One region of the Sutcliffiella sp. FSL R7-0096 genome, then DNA from elsewhere that is predicted to be linked to it. Evidence: riboswitches for the same ligand, from Rfam matches in the RefSeq annotation. Region 1 holds a riboswitch; each other region holds the start of a gene.
What was found. A riboswitch is a leader RNA that binds a small molecule or an ion and turns the genes downstream of it on or off. The one in region 1 is predicted to bind S-adenosylmethionine.

Region 1 (3,144 bases):
AAGCAAAGCCTTTGCTTCTTCCAGAACCTCTGAATGTGGCACATTGGAAGCCCCAATAACGAGTTTACCTTCCTCAATGTTTGAACCTGTACCACTTTCTCCACCTTCATTGCTTGTACCACAAGCAGCCAAAACCAGTACTAATAATGAAACCACTGCATAACTTAATAACTTTTTCATCTGAAAAATCCCCGCTTTCTTATCGTTTGTCTAGTTTATTTGTAACCAAATCTCCAATAAATTGGATGATAAACACAATGATTAAAATGATGACAGTACATACAAGTGTTACTTCCCAGTTGTTACGCTGGAACCCATCTAAGAATGCCAGGTTACCCAACCCACCTGCACCGATGATTCCCGCCATCGCCGTGTAACTTACGATTGCAATGGCAGTTACGGTTATACCGGAAACCAATGCTGGCATCGATTCCGGAATCAATACTTTCCAGATGATTTCTGTTGTTTTAGCTCCCATGGAACGTGCTGCTTCAATGACACCTTTATCAATTTCACGTAGCGCAATTTCAACCATACGGGCGTAGAATGGTGCAGCCCCTATAATCAAAGCAGGCAGGGCAGCGTTGGCACCGATGATGGTATCCATGATGAACCTTGTGAAAGGAATAAGTAAAAATATTAAAATGACAAATGGGATGGAACGGAAGATATTCACAAACGCCGCTACAATTCCATTAATGATACGACTTTCCCAAATATTGCCCTTCGATGTTAAAAACAATAACAGTCCTAAGACGATCCCTAAGATGAAAGTGGCAACAACAGATATACTACTCATATAAAGGGTTTCTAAGGTAGCATCCCACATTTTGTCCCAATTAACGCGTTCCATGTGTCATCACCTCCAACTCCACTTGCTGCTCACGGATAAATGCCAATGCCTCTTGTACTTGGGCTTCTTCTCCATCAAGATGTACAAAAAGAGTGCCGTATGCTCCGTTTTGAGTCTGTGATATTTTACCTTGAAGAATGTTCACATCAATCGGAAACCTGCGAATCAAGTTCGTTATCAAAGGCTGTTCCGCCGAAGTACCTACAAATGTTAACTGTATCACTTTACCTTGCGGATATTCTGCCAAAAGATGTTCCACTGTCTCTTGTGTATCTTCCGGTTCTGTCACCTGCTTGACGAAGCGTTTCGTGATAGGCTGCTCGGGCTTGCGGAATACATTTAGAACATCACCTTGTTCCACGACTTTCCCATTCTCCATGACAGCTACGCGATGACAGATTTTACGGATGACATGCATTTCATGTGTGATCAGTACGATCGTCAGAGATAATCGCTTATTGATATCGACCAAGAGGTCTAAGATGGAATCCGTGGTTTGTGGATCCAAAGCAGAAGTCGCTTCATCACATAAAAGTACTTTTGGGTTATTTGCAAGCGCCCTTGCAATCCCGACTCTTTGCTTTTGTCCCCCACTTAGTTGAGATGGATAAGAGTCTCCCCTTCCTTCTAACCCTACAAGTTTGATAAGTTCATCTACTCGCTTATTGCGTTCTGTCCTACTGACTCCAGCAATCTCAAGCGGAAACGCGATGTTTTCCTTTACCGTCCTTGACCATAAAAGATTGAAATGTTGGAAAATCATACTGATTTCCTGGCGTGCTTGTCTCAGTTCCCTGCCCTTTACCTTCGCAAGGTTTCTTCCTGCTACATCCACCACCCCATCTGTAGGAGTTTCCAGTCCGTTTAGCATGCGGATCAGGGTACTTTTCCCTGCTCCACTGTATCCAATCACACCAAATATTTCGCCATGGTTGATGGATAAATCTATATTATCAACAGCTGTAACCGGTCCATTTTTCGTTTTAAAAACTTTTTTAACACCTTGAAGTGAAATCATGCATGCACCTTCCTTCTTACATTTGCTTTGTTTTAGCTTACCCAATTAGGTTTAATCAAACGTTTTGGTTCCCACTTGAAAAATAAAAAATCCCTTCCGCAATAATGAGCAGAAAGGATTAAATGAGAAAAGTCCTTTCTCTCATCTATCAAAGCAAATAACTTTACTTTGTGTGAATTGGCACCATTTCAACAATTCCTTGTTGACGGTTGCCGGGTTTCATCGGGCACGTCCCTCCACCTCTCTCGATAAGAGATTAACATATATAATTTAAGTTAAGTATTTGGGCAATTTGAATTAACGAATGTTATCGTATCACGGGTGCAAATAACATGTCAATTAAAAACTTTTATAAAACTCTCAGTCCGTTCTTTTTTATTCTGAAATCCCTTCCCCCACTTCGTATTATTTCCCCATCACACTGCATGATTAAAGGTTCCTCTGGTTTCACTTGAATGGATGATCCCCTAAGCATCGTCACATGCCGATGATTTACGTGCTTCCCCTTAAAGGCTAGTGGGAAAACGAAAAGCAGCTCCCATCTCCCAATTCCGGATACCACACACACATCCAATAACCCATCATCCGCTTTGGCTTCCGGACATATCTTGATCCCCCCGCCATAGTAGGGCAGATTAGCAATTGCCACGAGCCAGACATCATCGTATTCGCTAATTTTGCCATCCACTATTATGGAGACCTTAGAAGATTTATATGTAAACAGAACTTTAAAGATATTTATTATATAGGACAAACCACCAAGTCCTATTTTATTCAAAAAACGCTTCGATTTCGACTTATTCGTAACTTCCGCAACCTGCCCGTCAAAGCCTAAACCTGCAATGGAAATAAAATACTCCTCCCCTACCTTAGGGATATCGATGCTAAAAACTTCTCCAGCTAAAATTCGATCCAACGCCCCTTTAGCAACAAAAGGGACCCCCAGGCTTCTTGCCAGGTCATTACCAGATCCAGCAGGAACAATCCCGAGAGCCACCTCTTTTGCAACCAATCGATTCACTACTTCATGGATCGTTCCATCTCCCCCAACCACTATTACCGCAGTTATCACGTCATCTATCTGTTCCATTAATTTACCGGCATGACCTTTATATTCAGTAAAGGAAACCTTATACACTACTTTTTTAACCTTTAACAACTTTTCCGTAGCTTCCCAAACACGCAGTCCTTTTCCGTTACCAGCCGTCTTATTTACAATAAAATAATACACAATCTTACACCGCCTATAATCTTCTCTTTTTCTACCTCTTCT
Region 2 (3,144 bases), 620 kb from region 1:
ACAAATGCAATCAACGCAGCGAAAGCTCCACCTGCACGCTCTTTTGCCCACGAGCCACCAATGGCAACCGCAAACAATACGTGTAGGTTGGTGATGATCCCCCAACCGATATCTTCCATCACTCTTGCAATCGTTTGCACAAGAGCCATGTCTCCACCAGTCATCCCAACTAACTTACCAAGAGAAATCATAATACCAGCTGCAGGCATTACTGCAACCACTACCAATAAAGCTTTACCGAATTTCTGCCAAAAATCGAAAGACAATAAATTTTTCATTTTAACAGCCTTCTTTCTATCTATTTTTCTATTTTTTGATGAAAACGAATTCATTTTTATATAAATTAGTGCACATGGAGTGCAACCGTTTGCATTTACCTATTGTAAGAGATGTCGGGTGACAATGCAAGAAGAAAATATTATTTTAATAAATAATTAACAAGGAACATAAAAATGACATGAAATTATTTCGGGAGGCTCTTTTCTCAAAGAATGTACTATTCGCTAGTAAAAAGTCGGCATTTGGACCTTTTACAGGTAAGCTATTTTGAATAGCCAGAAAAGCTAGGAATATAACGATTTATTTATAAATGCGAAAAAGCAACAAGTATCAGAAAACAGCCTTTCAGGAAAATTTTTTGAAGAATCTAACATCGCAGTTAGCTCTATACAGTGGTCATGAAAACGAGTACACTATTTCCGTAATGAAAGGAGATTTGAATATGAAAAAATGGATTTTTTCAATGATACTTGTTTTAATAATTGTCTTATCTGCATGCACAGAGGAAACAAATAAAGTGGACATTACCGAGTCAGAAAAGGTTGCTGCTGATGCTGACCAGAATGGGGAAACGGTAACAGTCCTTATGAATATACAGATGGAAATGATTCAGACCATCCGCAAGCATCTGGAAGTTGTAACATCCTATGAAAGATCAGAAGGAACGGGAGATCATGAAGCAGCGGTAAAAGCAAGCAACCGCATCGCGAACGAACTTCGCGGGATAGAGATAGCGGAAAGCTTAAATTCTAACCTTCAGGGTGACATGAAAGAGTCCATCGAATTGTTAGCCGTATATTTCGAAGAGCGTGCCGCAGCGTTGGCAGAAGAGTCTGAAATGGACGAGATGGATGCTGCATTGCAAAGTTTCCATGAGAAAATTGGAGAGACTTTTGAATCAGCAGGCTTGCATGCGCCAAATTTTGAAAAAGATTTACAGTAATAGTTTTTAGAGGGGCGCCTTCCATTTTGGAGGGCGTTTTTTAGGTTAAATTTTTTGGATTCGATGAAGACAATTCTGTGATTTTAAACACGAAAGTGTCCTCATAAGGTGGAGGAAGACAATTCCGAGGAGAAATTAAGCATGAAAGTGTCTTCATCCCCTCACTAAACAAGCAAAAACCCGAAATCATCCAATCATTAATTAACCATCCAATAAATAAGCTATCAATACCCCAACTTTATTTAGTTATACGAAAGACTTGTCCATTCCCAAGTTTCGTGATAGGATTAATTTAGTTAATAATAATTGAATAGTAAGTTTTCTTATCAAGAGAGGTGGAGGGACTGGCCCTATGAAGCCCGGCAACCATACAGATGATGTATTGGTGCCAATTCCAGCAAGACAAATGTTCTTGAGAGATAAGTGGATGTTACGGGATCATACTCAAACTTCTTCTTATCGGAGAAGTTTTTTTGTTTGTCTTTTTCCACTTGAAGGATTTGTTTGTTGATGCACCGTTGTTGATTTCCGAGCTAGGCTTCTCTTTCCGTGGGGGCGCCGCTGGAGTCTCCCCAGCAAACTTGCGGGGTCTCCACCCAAGCGCAATCTCCCGCCGGAGTCTTCGCCTTTCGCTATAATCACCAGCTAAGTTGGCTGCCGACATATCCTATAATGCTTTACAACAAATATTGAGGGGGAAGCGTGAGATGAAATTTGGTTTTTGGTTGCCGGTATTCGGCGGATGGTTACGTAATGTGGAGGACGAAAACATGCTTCCGACATTTGATTATGCGAAAAAAGTAATTCAGCAAGCCGAACAGCTTGGATTTGATACAACACTGATTGCGGAATTATTTTTAAATGATATTAAAGGACCGCAAGAAGATACGTTGGAAGCATGGTCGACGGCGGCTGCCCTTGCTGCTGTCACGGAAAAGATTGAGATTATGACGGCGATTAGGCCCGGGTTCCATAACCCGGCGATTGCAGCAAAGGCAACAGCGAATATCGATCATATCAGCAACGGGCGTTTTACTTTGAATGTCGTTTCTGCTTGGTGGGAGGAGGAGGCTCGTCAATATGGAGGAATCTTCACGGAACACGACGAGCGCTATGATCGCACAAAGGAGTTTATCGAGGTACTCAAAGGATTATGGACGGAAGACTCTTTTAGTTATGACGGAAAATATTATCAACTGAAAGATACGAAACTTTTCCCGAAGCCTGTTCAGCGTCCCAACCCGATTCTTTATGCGGGAGGGGAAAGTCCAAAAGGCAAAGAGGTCATTGCTTCCCACTGCGATGCTTATGTGATGCATGGCGGAACCGTGGAGGAAGTGGCAACAAAAATTGCTGGAATGAAAGAGAAGAGATCCGAGGCTTCCAACCAATCGTTTCAATCCTTTGGGATGGCTGCTTATGTCATATGCAGGGATACTGAGGAAGAGGCACAAGCAGAACTAGCACGGATTACAGATGTGAAGGAATCGGAAGCATATGCAGGATTTAAGGATTTTACAAGCAAATCCCAATTAGAACAGCAACTGCAGCTCCAGGATTATTCCGTATCCAATAGAGGATTGCGTCCTAACCTTGTTGGCACACCAGAGCAGATCGCCGCTAGAATAAAAGAATACGAAGAGGCAGGGGTGGACCTATTGTTGTTGCAGTTCTCCCCACAACTAGAGGAGATGGAGCGCTTTGCCAAACAGGTAATGCCACTTGTCCACCCTCAAGTGGAAGAACTTGCCAAAGCGTAACGTCAGCAGAAAACTTTTAGAAAATGGAGGAAGACATCGTGGCAAAAATCTATATTATTCATGAAAATAGTGAATGGACGACACATCTTACAAATAGACTGGAAGAATTGGGACTTCCCTTTGAAGAATGGCATCTGGACGAAGGGGTGGTGCCTTTGACAG
Region 3 (3,144 bases), 2.4 Mb from region 1:
CGCAATTTCGCAGCCGTTTCATAATCTTCCTTGGAAAGAGCTGCTTGTTTTTCTTTTTCAAGTTGAGACAGACGGGCATCAATCTGTTCCAAATCGATATTATCCAATGTTAGATTCTTTCTTGAACCTGCTTCGTCCATCAGGTCAATGGCTTTATCAGGTAAAAAGCGATCTTGGATATAGCGATGTGAAAGCTCCACACATGCTTTAATGGCATCTTCTTCATAAACGACTTGGTGGTAATCCTCATATTTTGACTGAATCCCTTTGATGATTTTCAGTGCTTCGTCAATTGAAGGTTCTTTCACTGTAACAGGTTGGAAACGCCGTTCGAGGGCAGCGTCTTTTTCAATTTGACGATACTCTTTCAAGGTGGTGGCGCCAACCAATTGCAACTCTCCCCTTGCCAATGAGGGCTTCAATATATTCCCGGCATCCATGGAGCCTTCCGCAGAACCAGCACCAACAATCAGGTGCAGCTCATCCACAAACAGTATAACGTTTTTTCTTTGTTGAAGCTCTGCGATGACTTGTTTCAGACGCTCCTCGAATTGACCACGTATCCCTGTATTGGCAACAAGGGATGCCACGTCTAATAGATAGATTTCCTTGTTTTTTAGTTTAGCTGGAACATCGCCTTCAACAATCTTCAATGCCAAACCTTCGACTATCGCGGTTTTACCAACCCCGGGTTCTCCTATCAATACAGGATTATTTTTATTTCGTCTATTTAAAATTTCTATAACTCGTTTGATTTCTTTGTCTCGACCAATAACTGGGTCAATCAACCCGGTTTTGGCAATGTTTGTGATGTTTTTACCTAGTTCATCCAAAATTCCACCATTACTCTTCTTCGCGATCTCTTGATTCTGAAAAGAGTGAGGTTGAGGACTACCTTCTTTAGATATACCATTCATAAATGGAAAGTCAGATAACAATCCACTTGGAGTTGGTGATGTAAGATTCGCTCGTACTTCTTCAAAGCAGGTAGAGCACAAGACTAATTCAGTTTGTTCATTGTTGGATCGAAGTTTGAATTGAATGGTTGCACGGTTCACTTCACATTTTTGACATTTCATCATCATGCTACCTCCTAATTTTATATGAATAAAGTTTGACTTATTTTGACCTTTAAAGGTTGTAAGCTCATTATACTTTGACCTTTTCTGACTTTCAAGCACTTTGCTTTTAGGGGATTGTTGGTAAAATAGTGTGATATAAAATAGATTGAAAATTTCAGAATATTTTATTGACTTCTATCCTTCTCAGTTGCTATAATTGCAAAAAGCAAAACAAAGATCATTAAACTTAATAGCAGTACTTCTTATTTAGAGTGGTGGAGGGACAGACCCTACGAAGCCCGGCAACCTGCAATGTATGTTTGAAAAGGTGCTAATTTCTGCAGATCTTGTATCTGAAAGATAAGAAGAGGACGTATGACGAAAACCTCTTCTTAGGAAGGGGTTTTTTATTTTTCTATGAGTAATCAAGAATTTAGGTCATAATTGGCTAACAGAAGAAATAACGTAGATTAGATGCTGTTTCATGTTAATGTGTTACCCAACTAAATAACTCTTATCCAGAGTGACTGAGGGATCAGGCCCGATGAAGTCCGGCAACCTTCAAGAATCAACATTCTTGAGTTGGTGCTAATTCCTGCAGGCGGAGTAGCCTGACAGATAAGAGGAGGAATTTCAACCTCTTCTTGTGAAGGGGTTTTTATTTTTTGGCTTTGTTAAAGTTAGTTGTTGACTATGACCTGTTTCTAGCTGGTGATTGGAGCAATAGGCGTAGACTCCTGCGGGAGAGTAGCGACAATCTTGAGACCCCGCAGTGAAACGAGGAGGCTCAAGGTCGCCCTCTGGATAAGCGAAGCCTATTGCGGAAATCAACAGCGACGTTTAACAGAGCCTATTTTTTAAAAAATATCTTTATAAATTGGAGGAATGTAAAATGAGCAACCAACATTATGATGTAGAAACCTTATTACTTCACGGAGGGCAAACACCTGATCCAACTACAGGTTCCCGGGCAGTTCCAATCTACCAAACAACTTCCTATGTATTTGACAACACGGACCATGCCCAAAATTTATTTGCGCTTAATGAGTTCGGCAATATTTACACCAGGATCATGAATCCGACAGTGGATGTGCTGGAGCAAAGGCTAGCTCTTTTAGAAGGCGGTGCCGCGGCAGTGGCTACGAGTTCCGGAATGTCGGCTATCGCATTTGCCATTTTAAATATCGCCCATGCCGGAGATGAAATCGTAGCAGCAGAAAACCTGTATGGAGGGACGTATAATCTCTTTGCGGTCACGCTTCCGAAATACGGAATTAAGGTGAAGTTTGTGGATGCAACAGACCCAGAGAATTTCCGGAACGCCATTACACCTAAAACAAAAGCATTGTTCGGGGAAATCATCGGTAATCCAAGTCTTCGGGTGCTTGATGTAGAGGCGGTAGCCAAAGTTGCCCATGATAATTCCATACCACTTATCATTGATAATACATTTGCTTCCCCCTACCTATGCAACCCGATTAAATGGGGAGCGGATATCGTGGTTCACTCTGCAACCAAGTGGATCGGAGGTCATGGAACGACTATCGGGGGAGTGGTAGTAGATGGTGGAAAGTTCAATTGGGATCACCCAAATTTTCCTGGATTTACAGAACCGGATGAGAGCTATAACGGTATTAAATATGCTCAGACCTTCGGAAATCTTGCATTTGCTGTGAAGCTCCGAGTTCAATTATTAAGAGATTTTGGAGCTTGCCTGAGTCCTCAGAATGCATTTTTATTATTGCAAGGACTTGAAACCTTGCATTTGAGAGTGGAAAAACATAATGAAAATGCTTTGGAATTGGCGAAATACCTACAGGATCACCCGGCGGTGGAGTGGGTTTCTTATCCTGGGCTCCATGATCATCCAGCCTATCCACTTGCCAGAAAGTATCTGGGTAAAGGAAATGGTTCCATCGTTAACTTTGGCATAAAAGGGGGAAGGGAAGCCGGGAGAAAAGCCATCGATAGCATTAAACTTTGGTCGCACGTTGCAAACGTAGGGGATGCTAAATCCCTTATTATCCACCCGGCTTCCACAACACATCAGCAGCTAACGGGAGACAATCTGAAAAAATCAGGG

Region 2: another riboswitch for S-adenosylmethionine. It lies ahead of MKY77_RS24235 (LLM class flavin-dependent oxidoreductase); the one in region 1 lies ahead of MKY77_RS21265 (methionine ABC transporter ATP-binding protein).
Region 3: another riboswitch for S-adenosylmethionine. It lies ahead of MKY77_RS08505 (O-acetylhomoserine aminocarboxypropyltransferase/cysteine synthase family protein); the one in region 1 lies ahead of MKY77_RS21265 (methionine ABC transporter ATP-binding protein).

Annotation. Positions count from the first base shown of each region.
Region 1 is NZ_CP152003.1:4,130,151-4,133,294, forward strand. It holds gene MKY77_RS21255 (MetQ/NlpA family ABC transporter substrate-binding protein) at 1-180, opposite strand, end outside; gene MKY77_RS21260 (methionine ABC transporter permease) at 200-853, opposite strand; gene MKY77_RS21265 (methionine ABC transporter ATP-binding protein) at 840-1,871, opposite strand; SAM riboswitch class I at 2,010-2,126, opposite strand; gene MKY77_RS21270 (diacylglycerol kinase family protein) at 2,221-3,102, opposite strand.
Region 2 is NZ_CP152003.1:4,748,185-4,751,328, reverse strand. It holds gene MKY77_RS24245 (PTS transporter subunit IIBC) at 1-278, opposite strand, end outside; gene MKY77_RS24240 (hypothetical protein) at 722-1,222, shown strand; SAM riboswitch class I at 1,543-1,648, shown strand; gene MKY77_RS24235 (LLM class flavin-dependent oxidoreductase) at 1,930-2,982, shown strand; gene MKY77_RS24230 (alpha-L-glutamate ligase) at 3,021-3,144, shown strand, end outside.
Region 3 is NZ_CP152003.1:1,670,410-1,673,553, forward strand. It holds gene MKY77_RS08500 (AAA family ATPase) at 1-1,079, opposite strand, end outside; SAM riboswitch class I at 1,322-1,428, shown strand; SAM riboswitch class I at 1,573-1,686, shown strand; gene MKY77_RS08505 (O-acetylhomoserine aminocarboxypropyltransferase/cysteine synthase family protein) at 1,954-3,144, shown strand, end outside.